Regions from separate parts of the Bulleidia sp. zg-1006 genome, predicted to be linked through region 2. Evidence: a T-box and tRNA genes for the amino acid it is inferred to sense, from the RefSeq annotation. Region 2 holds a T-box; the other holds one or more tRNA genes.
The links. A T-box is a leader RNA that pairs with one kind of tRNA and senses whether it is charged. The one in region 2 lies ahead of tyrS (tyrosine--tRNA ligase), so its partner is inferred to be a tRNA-Tyr.
Positions count from the first base shown of each region.

Region 1 (4,509 bases), 400 kb from region 2:
GAAGAGATATGGATATAGGAAGAATATTATCCGTTATCAATTTGAGTGCCAAGCAAGGCATGGAGCGATGGACCTAGTTACAATCGATAAAGTACTATCTAAAGATGACAGACAACCTCATTATGAGGTGTGCAGCTTTGAGTTTAAGCTTACAGATATTGATAAAGCTTTTGCACAGGCTTACGAAAATTCAAAATACTGTCATAAAAATTTTATTGTCGTTCCTATGAATAAAAAGAAAACAATATTGGATCGATATTCAGATTATTTTGGTAAATATCCAAGCATCGGATGTATTGCAGTAGAGCATCCGGAAGATGGTGGGAATTGGGAAATATTCCACAAAGCTAAGGCTAAAAAGGATGATGAATTAGTATTTAATCAAAGTTTAATAAAATTATCTATGAAAGAATTATAAGTTTTTAATCTGTATTGATGATACTTTATTTATGAAAGAAAAAGGAGTTTTTATTATGAGACACTTTTCCCATTTAAGCTATTACAAAAGATTAAGAATTGAAAACTTACTAAAGGAAAAGGTAAAACCATGTGAAATAGCTAAAATACTTAATGTACATAATTCAACGATTTATAGAGAACTAAAAAGAGGGAGATATATTCACTTGGATACCCACTTACAAGAGGTGGAGGGATATAGTCCAATTATCGCTGAAGAAAGTTATAGAAATAATTTAACAAACAAAGGAGTATCAATTAAGTTAGGAAAACATCATGAATTTGCCAAATATATAGAAGATAAAATAGTAAGAGAACATTATTCACCAAAAGCGGTTTTGGAAGAGATAAAAATGAAAAAATTGTTTCAAGAAGTGTCTATATGTACGACAACCATTTATAACTATATTAAAAAAGATATTTTTTCAAAATTAGAGATGAAGAAGCTTCCAATGCCGAGAAGAAAAAAGAAAAGAAAAATAGTACCAAGAAAATGGATAAATCTAAAAGGTACAACGATTGAAGAAAGAGATAAGTCAATTTTATCCAGAAAAGAGTTTGGTCATTGGGAAATGGATAGTGTGATAGGAAAAAGAAACAAGAAAGTGTCATTATTAGTTTTGACCGAAAGAAAAACCAGGATGGAGTTAATTTTTAAATTAAAAGAGAAAAATGCTAGTAATGTAGTTAAAATGGTCAATCGGATTGAAAGGAAATTAAAATCTAAATTCAGTAAGATATTCAAAACAATTACGGTGGACAACGGCATAGAATTCTCTTATTTCAATGAAATAGAAAAGTCGTGTTTGTATGCAGGTAAAAGGACTAAGCTTTACTATTGTCATCCTTATTCAAGCTTTGAAAGAGGGTCGAATGAGAATGCCAATAGATTAATCAGAAGATGGATACCGAAGTACACAGATTTCACAAATATTAGTGAAAAGAAAATTCGAGAAATAGAAAATTGGATTAATCATTATCCTAGGGAAATATTAAATTACGATACTTCGTTTCACGCTTATCAAAAAGAATTAGAAAAAATATAAGTCTCATAGCTTGTTTTCTAATAACTTGTTTTTAGTGTGTTTAAAAGTAGGATAAGCGTTTTAAAATAGCGTTAAAATCAGTTATTTATGAAAAAAGTTAGTTGAAAAATCGACTAACCAATTTTATAAAAATTTTTTCGCATTAAATCTTGACATTCTCAATTTTTCGATAAATATGAAAAAAATGTTGACGGATAGGTAGGGGCGTGTTAGTATAACTAAGCAGTAAATAGCTGTGGAGGTTTAGCTCAGTTGGGAGAGCATCTGCCTTACAAGCAGAGGGTCAGCGGTTCGAGCCCGTTAACCTCCACCATTTTTTTCTAAATGCCGACTTGGCTCAATTGGCAGAGCAATTGATTTGTAATCAATAGGTTGTAGGTTCGATTCCTATAGTCGGCACCATGTTGGAGGCGTAGCGAAGTGGCTAAACGCGGCAGACTGTAAATCTGCTCCCTATGGGTTCGGTGGTTCGAAACCACCCGCCTCCACCATTTTATTTGTTGTGTTTATCGCAATGATTTCGGATTGGGGCATAGCCAAGCGGTAAGGCAAGGGACTTTGACTCCCTCATGCGTGAGTTCGAATCTCGCTGCCCCAGCCTTTTCTTTATTTATATGACTCGGTAGCTCAGACGGTAGAGCAACTGACTTTTAATCAGTGGGTCGAGGGTTCGAGTCCCTTCCGAGTCACCTCTTATGCGCGTGTAGTTCAATGGTAGAACGGCAGCCTTCCAAGCTGCATACGTGAGTTCGATTCTCATCACGCGCTCTTATTTTAAAAGTCCCGGTGAAATGGGCTTTTTTGATTTCTTGACATACTTTTTGGCCATTAAATTTTGACATTCTTCAATCAATTTATTTAAAAAAATGACTAAGAGATAAACATCCCTAGTCGCTCTTTTTATTCTTTTGGTATTGCTCTTTAATCTTGTTGAAGGTTTGATTGCTTAAATCGTGCTCAATTTTATGTGCGTCGTGATAAGCAATATCCGGATCAACTCCTAATTGTTTAAAATAACCGGTCAACACAGTATTTCGTTCATGAATTTTTTCAGCAATCGCAAGACCTGTTTCCAATAATTCTAAAGAACCATCTTGGTTCATTTGAATATATCCATTTTCTCTTAATTTTTTCATAGCGATAGAAACACTCGCCTTGGAATATCCGGTTTCTTCCGCCACATCAATAGAATGACAAATACCTTTTCTTTCTTTAATCACTAAAATAGCTAATAGATAATCCTCACCCGATTCGTAAATAGACATTTAAACTCCTTTTCAACCATTATACCTGATTTTTAATTTCGAGGAATAACAATACTTTTGTAAGCCCTCTTTTAGTATTATGAACATTATAAATGTTTAGTGAAACAAAATAGAAATCATGGAGATGTAAAATACCAATAATAAAATGCCAAGGGAACGATGCTTTTCAAGTTAAAAGTACATTCTTGCTTGTATTTGCTTCGATAATATATAAAGTTGAAAACCGGTCTTTGTTAAATGTAGTCAATTTCTATATAATCCTAAATTTGACAGTTTTAAAAAGATAAAGATGAAAAAACGCTCTATTTAAGCCTTTTTTTCATCTTTTTTCTTTATTCAAAATGTAATAATATTTTAACTTTTGGTCTTCTTATTAATTTCATTTAAGCTTTTAAAACTCATAATCTCATAGTCAGTATTAAACTTAAAAACATCGTGTAATTTATCAGTTATTACTGTTCTAGTATAAGCAGGAATGTATTGTTTATTGCCTATCTCACATAATTGCATACTTCTTAAGGTTGTTATAATTTCTTTTGTGGTGTATTGAACTAAGTTTTTTTCAATAATCCTTTCAACTAACAATGCCATAAAGCAAGTTAAAAAGTGTGAGTATATTCTACTTTCTCTACTAAGATATACCGGTCGTGCTTTAAATTCACTTTTTAATATTCTAAAACTTTCTTCAATCTTCCATCTTTGACGATGTACTTGTAAGATAATCTTGATATTATCTTCTAAATTAGTGCTAATACAGTATAAACCATCCCATTTGCTTTCTTCAGCTATTTTTTCACTATTTAAGGATAGATGTTGTTCTTTTGCGGATACTCCATCTTCATTGGTATAGTCAATGGCTATTAATCGTTTAAAATCTGTTGCTTTTTGATGATTTCTTAATTTCTTATTACTTGAAATGACTGCTTCTGCTCTGATTATTTGTTTGGATCTAAGATGTTCCTGATAACCGGCGTATTCCGGCGAATAACTTACAATGATTCTTTCTTCAACACCATTTTCCTTAATCCATCTTTCTTTATAATAGATATGATAGTCATTTTCTAATTCTTTTATTTCTGATAATCGAAAAACTTTACCATCACCATCTCTTTTCCAACCACTATCTTCAAATACCCAATCTTTAATTACTTGTTTTGCCTTTTTAAGTGAATAAGTCATAATAAAACCACGATTAGTGATATCATTGAATTTCTTATTAGTACAACTATTTAAACCGGCATCACAACAGATAATCACTTTATCTAATCCATAGTCTTTAATAATTTTTTGTTCGATAGGTTTTAGAGAAGCTTGTTCGTTTTTATTGCCTTGAAAGATATCAAAAGCAAGGGGTAAACCATACTGATCTAAAAATAAGCCCATTTGCACAATCGGATTAGGTCGATGTTCTTTAGATAATCCATATTGTCTAATTCCTTTTTCTTCTTCAATTTCAAAAAAGTAGTTAGTACAATCATAATATAAGATAGATGAATTGCGTTTAAAGTTATTGTGGGTTGTTTGGTATAAACTTTCTTGAATAAAATCTTTGTATTCATACATTTTTTCTAAAGTACGATATACATCGTGTAAAGCGAAATTTGGGGCTTCAAAGAAATGCTTTGAAAACTCAAAAGTGGATAGTTTAGAACTGGGTGCTAAAATCCTACTCGCAACAAGATAACGCATAATTTGGTTTAAATCAAATTTGAATTGTCCTTCTTTTTTGATTTTATCACTAA
Region 1 is NZ_CP069178.1:219,994-224,502, forward strand. It holds gene JOS54_RS01090 (hypothetical protein) at 1-418, shown strand, start outside; gene JOS54_RS01095 (IS30 family transposase) at 474-1,502, shown strand; tRNA gene JOS54_RS01100 (tRNA-Val) at 1,740-1,815, shown strand; tRNA gene JOS54_RS01105 (tRNA-Thr) at 1,829-1,904, shown strand; tRNA gene JOS54_RS01110 (tRNA-Tyr) at 1,909-1,993, shown strand; tRNA gene JOS54_RS01115 (tRNA-Gln) at 2,029-2,100, shown strand; tRNA gene JOS54_RS01120 (tRNA-Lys) at 2,119-2,191, shown strand; tRNA gene JOS54_RS01125 (tRNA-Gly) at 2,200-2,270, shown strand; gene JOS54_RS01130 (metal-dependent transcriptional regulator) at 2,390-2,767, opposite strand; gene JOS54_RS01135 (IS1634 family transposase) at 3,122-4,509, opposite strand, start outside.
Region 1: it has a tRNA-Tyr gene. The T-box ahead of tyrS (tyrosine--tRNA ligase) is inferred to sense a tRNA for this amino acid. The anticodon was not compared.

Region 2 (4,509 bases):
GGTTGAGCATAAAGGTGATTGATTTTCTTTTACAACTTTTTAAATATAGACTAAAATAGTAAAGTACATAGGAAGGGCTGAAAATTCTATGATTAAGAAGATACAAAATTTATTATTTGAAGATGAAATACCGGAAGAATTAGAAAATGAGACGGTTGAGAAGGAAGAAGAAAAAGCAAGTGTTGTGGAAAAGATAGCGGAACCAATCGCACCAGTTCAAGAAAAGAAAGTGGTAACACCGGTTGTTCCGGTAGAAGAAGAAAAAATTGTTGAAACACCAAAGCCATCTTTTCCTAACATCACAATTGATGATAAGAAAGCTAGTGCACCGGCAAAACGTATGAAAAAAGAAAGTCGTAAGGTGAGTGAAACAAAATCTTTTGATTACAAATTTCAACCTGTCATTAGTCCTATTTTTGGTGCAAATGAAAAGGATGTTGATGCCTTGAAATCAACTGCTTCAAAACTAAATGAGAAAGAAAAGAAGAAGCATATGGAGAATGTGACAACGATTCTTTCACCAATGTGGGGTAGTGAAGGAAATAATCCTATTCACAATGTTAAAGAAGAAGTGAAGGAAACACCTTCGAGTGTGTTATTAAATGATTCCCAAATCGATGATGAAATTCCTGAGTTCTCCTTGGATGATATTTTAAATGAGCGTGATAAGGTTTATGGCAAAGTATCGGCAGGGGATACAATGTATGATAGTGAAAGTGGTGTTTTTCCGCAATTAAATTTATTTGATGATGAGCTGGAAGATGCAGAAGATTCCACAACGGTTATTAAAAAAACGATGAAGCATTAAGGTATTTAAAGAGGATGAGATGAAGTACAGCTCCAAAAGTTAGTTTGATGGTCAACTTTTGGGGTTCAGTTCAGAGTATCCTCTTTTTTAATTGAATCTTTGAAAATGTTTTAATGATTTTCATTACATTTAATTGAAAGTGTTTACAAATATCTTTATAATATTAAATAGAGGTAGACTATATGGATGCATTATTGAATGATTTACAACTAGTATGTGCAAAATTACTACCTGTTTTAGGGGTAGTGGTTTTGGTATTTATCTGTATGGTTTTAAAGCGGTTGATTACCTTATTAGAATCCATCAATAAAACAGTGAACCAATTAGAACCGACAATGAAGTTGGTGGATGAAAGTCTTGAAAAAGTACAAGCTCCTTTGGACACAACTGTTAAGTATTCTAAGAGCTTAGATTCTATTCATGATAAGGTATCTTCAGCTGTATCAAAAGCAAGTAAAGCGGTTAGTGACAATTTGAAAAAGAAAAAAGAGGAGGGAGATTTAAATGACAAATAAGAATGAAAACTATGATGATTCTTTTGAAAACATCGAAAAAACGGTTGAAGACCTAAAAAAGAAGTTACAGCAGTTAGAGGAAGAAAAAGCAGAATCTTTCGAGGAAGATGATGTTCCAAGGGAAGTGAATTTGTTTGAAGAAATGAAACAAAACACAAAGGAATTAAAGGAAGAAACGTTTCAAAAAGTCGAAGACTTAGAAAAAAAGATAGCCGACAATGAACAATTCCAAAAGACGCTAGCTTACATCAAAGAACATGCGCGTAAAAGTCGTCAAAAATTATCGAATACTTGGGATGACGTTCAATCGAGTGAACAATGGAAAACTTTATCAGCTAAGGCAAAAGAGGGTAAAGAACAATTTGGAAAAAAGGTTCTGCCTAAAGTGGAAGAAGGCGCTAAAATCATTTTTGATAAATCAAGAGAAGTCATCCAAAGTGATTTTGTTCAAGATACTTTTACAAAGGTTAAAGAAGTTGGCGAAACAATTTGGCATAAAATCCAAGATGAAATAAATGATAAGAAATAGGGTTTGAATATGAAACGTGTAACAATTTATGATGTCGCTCGTGAAGCGAATGTGTCCTTAGCAACGGTATCTCGTGTTATCAATGGTTCAAATGTGGTGAAAGCACCAACGCGTGAAAGGGTTGAAAATGCGGTTGAAAAGCTAGGTTATAAGCCAAATGCGATTGCGCAAGGCTTAGCTCTACAGAAAACAACAACAATTGGTTTGGTTGTTCCAGAAGCTTCTTTCACGTATACTGGTCAAATTATCAACGGTTTAATCGATGTCGCTAAGATTTATAATTACAACATTATGTTGCATACGATTACAGATGGTATTACGGATTTGAATTCAGTGGTGGAAGATATTATTAAATCCCATGTAGATGGGGTGATTATTTTCAATGATAAATTAAGAGCCGGTGATATGGTTGCTTTAAATCGCTATAATATTCCTGTCGTTGTGATTGGCAACAAAATTGAAGCGAAAGATGTATGTTCAGTTTATGTAAATATTGAAAAAGCTATTTATGAACTGGTGATGAAGTATCTTGAAGAAGGTAAGGAAAATATTGCAATTTTAGAAGATCGCAAAAATCCACAACAATATCAGCATATCTTACAAGGAGCAAAGAAGGCTTTTGTTTCTAAGGGTAAGGAATTTAATGGTCAGTTGAATTTACCGGCCGGAACCCGCACTTCGTATGGCTTTTTAAAGGATTGGTTAAAGAATCATCGTTATGATTTGATGATTGGCTATCGCGATTCACAAGCTATGGCGATTATCAATGCTGCAAGAGAAAATAATATTTCAGTCCCAGAGGATATGGAAGTGGTTTGTATCTTAGATACAAAATACAACACTATTATGCGTCCACAGGTATCCTCATTCTCGATTCCGTCTTATGATTTAGGGGCTGTATCTATGCGCATGATGACCAAGATGCTACAAAGAAATGAAAATGAAGATCGTGAAGATTCGATTGAATTGAGTTATTTATTTACATCACGTCAATCAACCAAAGAATAAAGATTGAAAACCTTGTTTGGTTTTGTTAAAATACTCCAAAAGCGTTGAAGAGAAGAAGTACCATTTGGAAGAATTGTAGAGAGAGCTTGTTCGGTGAAAAAGCTTGTTTGGAAGAATTGGGAATACATCTTGGAGCTATTTATCTCAAAAGGTAAATCGTTAGCCTGCGTTAAAGGTAGTTAAGGGCATAGATAAATCTATGAACTAAGGTGGTACCGCGCAATAGCGTCCTTAGAATGAAGGGCGCTTTTTATATGCCCTAGAAGGAGAAAATATGAATTTTTTAGAAGAATTACAATGGCGAGGATTAGTTAAAGATTACACAGATTTAGAAGCTTTGCGGAAACAATTAGAAAAGCCGACAACGGTTTATTGTGGTTTTGATCCAACAGCCGATTCTTTACATGTGGGTCATTTACAGCAGATTATGCTATTACGTCGTTACCAAAAGGCCGGTCATCATGTTCTAGCCTTAGCAGGGGGATTTACTGGCATGATTGGTGATCCACGTCCAACAACGGAAAGAAAATTATTGCGACATGAGGATGTTTTACACAATGTGGAATGTATTAAACACCAATTGGCAATGTTTATTGACTTTAAGGGTGATAACGCTGCCGTGATGGTAAACAATAATGATTGGTTGGAAAAGATGACAACCTTGGATTTTTTACGTGATTTTGGTAAGCAATTCAATATCGCTTATATGCTACAAAAAGACACAATTAAAAAAAGAGTAAACACCGGCTTATCTTACTTAGAATTTTCTTACACTATTTTACAAGCCATTGACTTCTATCATTTATTTAAGGAATACAATTGTCGTGTGCAAATTGGTGGATCGGATCAATGGGGTAATTTAACTTCCGGCATGGATTTGATTAAGAAGCTAGAGGGCAATGATACAGAGGTCTTTGGAATTACTTCACCACTAATCACGAAAAGTGATGGTTCTAAGTTTGGTAAGAGTGAAGGGAAGAATATTTGGTTAGATCCAAGCCGTACGAATGCGTATGAATTCTATCAATTCTGGCTGAATACTCCAGATGATGCAATTGTAGATTATCTGAAACGATTAAGCCTAAAGTCGCCAGAAGAAATTGAACATTTGGCACACTTGGTTGAAACAGAACCAGAAAGAAGAGAAGCACAAAAAGCCTTAGCAAGTGAACTAACAACTTATGTTCATGGACAAGAAGGTCTTGAGAAAGCTTTGCGTATTTCAGAAACTTTATTCTCAGGTGATTTTATGACTTTAAGTTCGGCGGAATTAAAAGAGGGATTAAGTGATGCTAAGAAGGTATTAGTGGATAGTGGTATTGGTATCTTAGATGCTTTAGTAGCAGCGGAAATTTGTAAGTCGAAATCGAATGCTCGTCAACTAATTCAACAGGGTTCTATTTCGATTAATGGTATTAAAATTCAAGCGATTGATGGCATTTTGGTCAAAGAGGAAGCGATTGATCAGGAATTTATGATTTTAAAAAAAGGTAAGAAGAACTACTATATTGTGGAATTTAAATAGATTCTCCAATTGATTTCAAACCCATTTCTTTCAATCAATCCAAACGTTACACTGATATTCAAACTTGTAGTGGGGGGGAAGAGTGGTATTGTAGTTTTTACAGATGGTACTGTTGGAATTTGTG
Region 2 is NZ_CP069178.1:615,085-619,593, forward strand. It holds gene JOS54_RS03075 (hypothetical protein) at 1-22, shown strand, start outside; gene JOS54_RS03080 (hypothetical protein) at 89-808, shown strand; gene JOS54_RS03085 (hypothetical protein) at 991-1,323, shown strand; gene JOS54_RS03090 (hypothetical protein) at 1,313-1,852, shown strand; gene JOS54_RS03095 (LacI family DNA-binding transcriptional regulator) at 1,862-2,860, shown strand; T-box leader at 2,896-3,096, shown strand; gene tyrS (tyrosine--tRNA ligase) at 3,135-4,385, shown strand; gene JOS54_RS03105 (SPASM domain-containing protein) at 4,395-4,509, shown strand, end outside.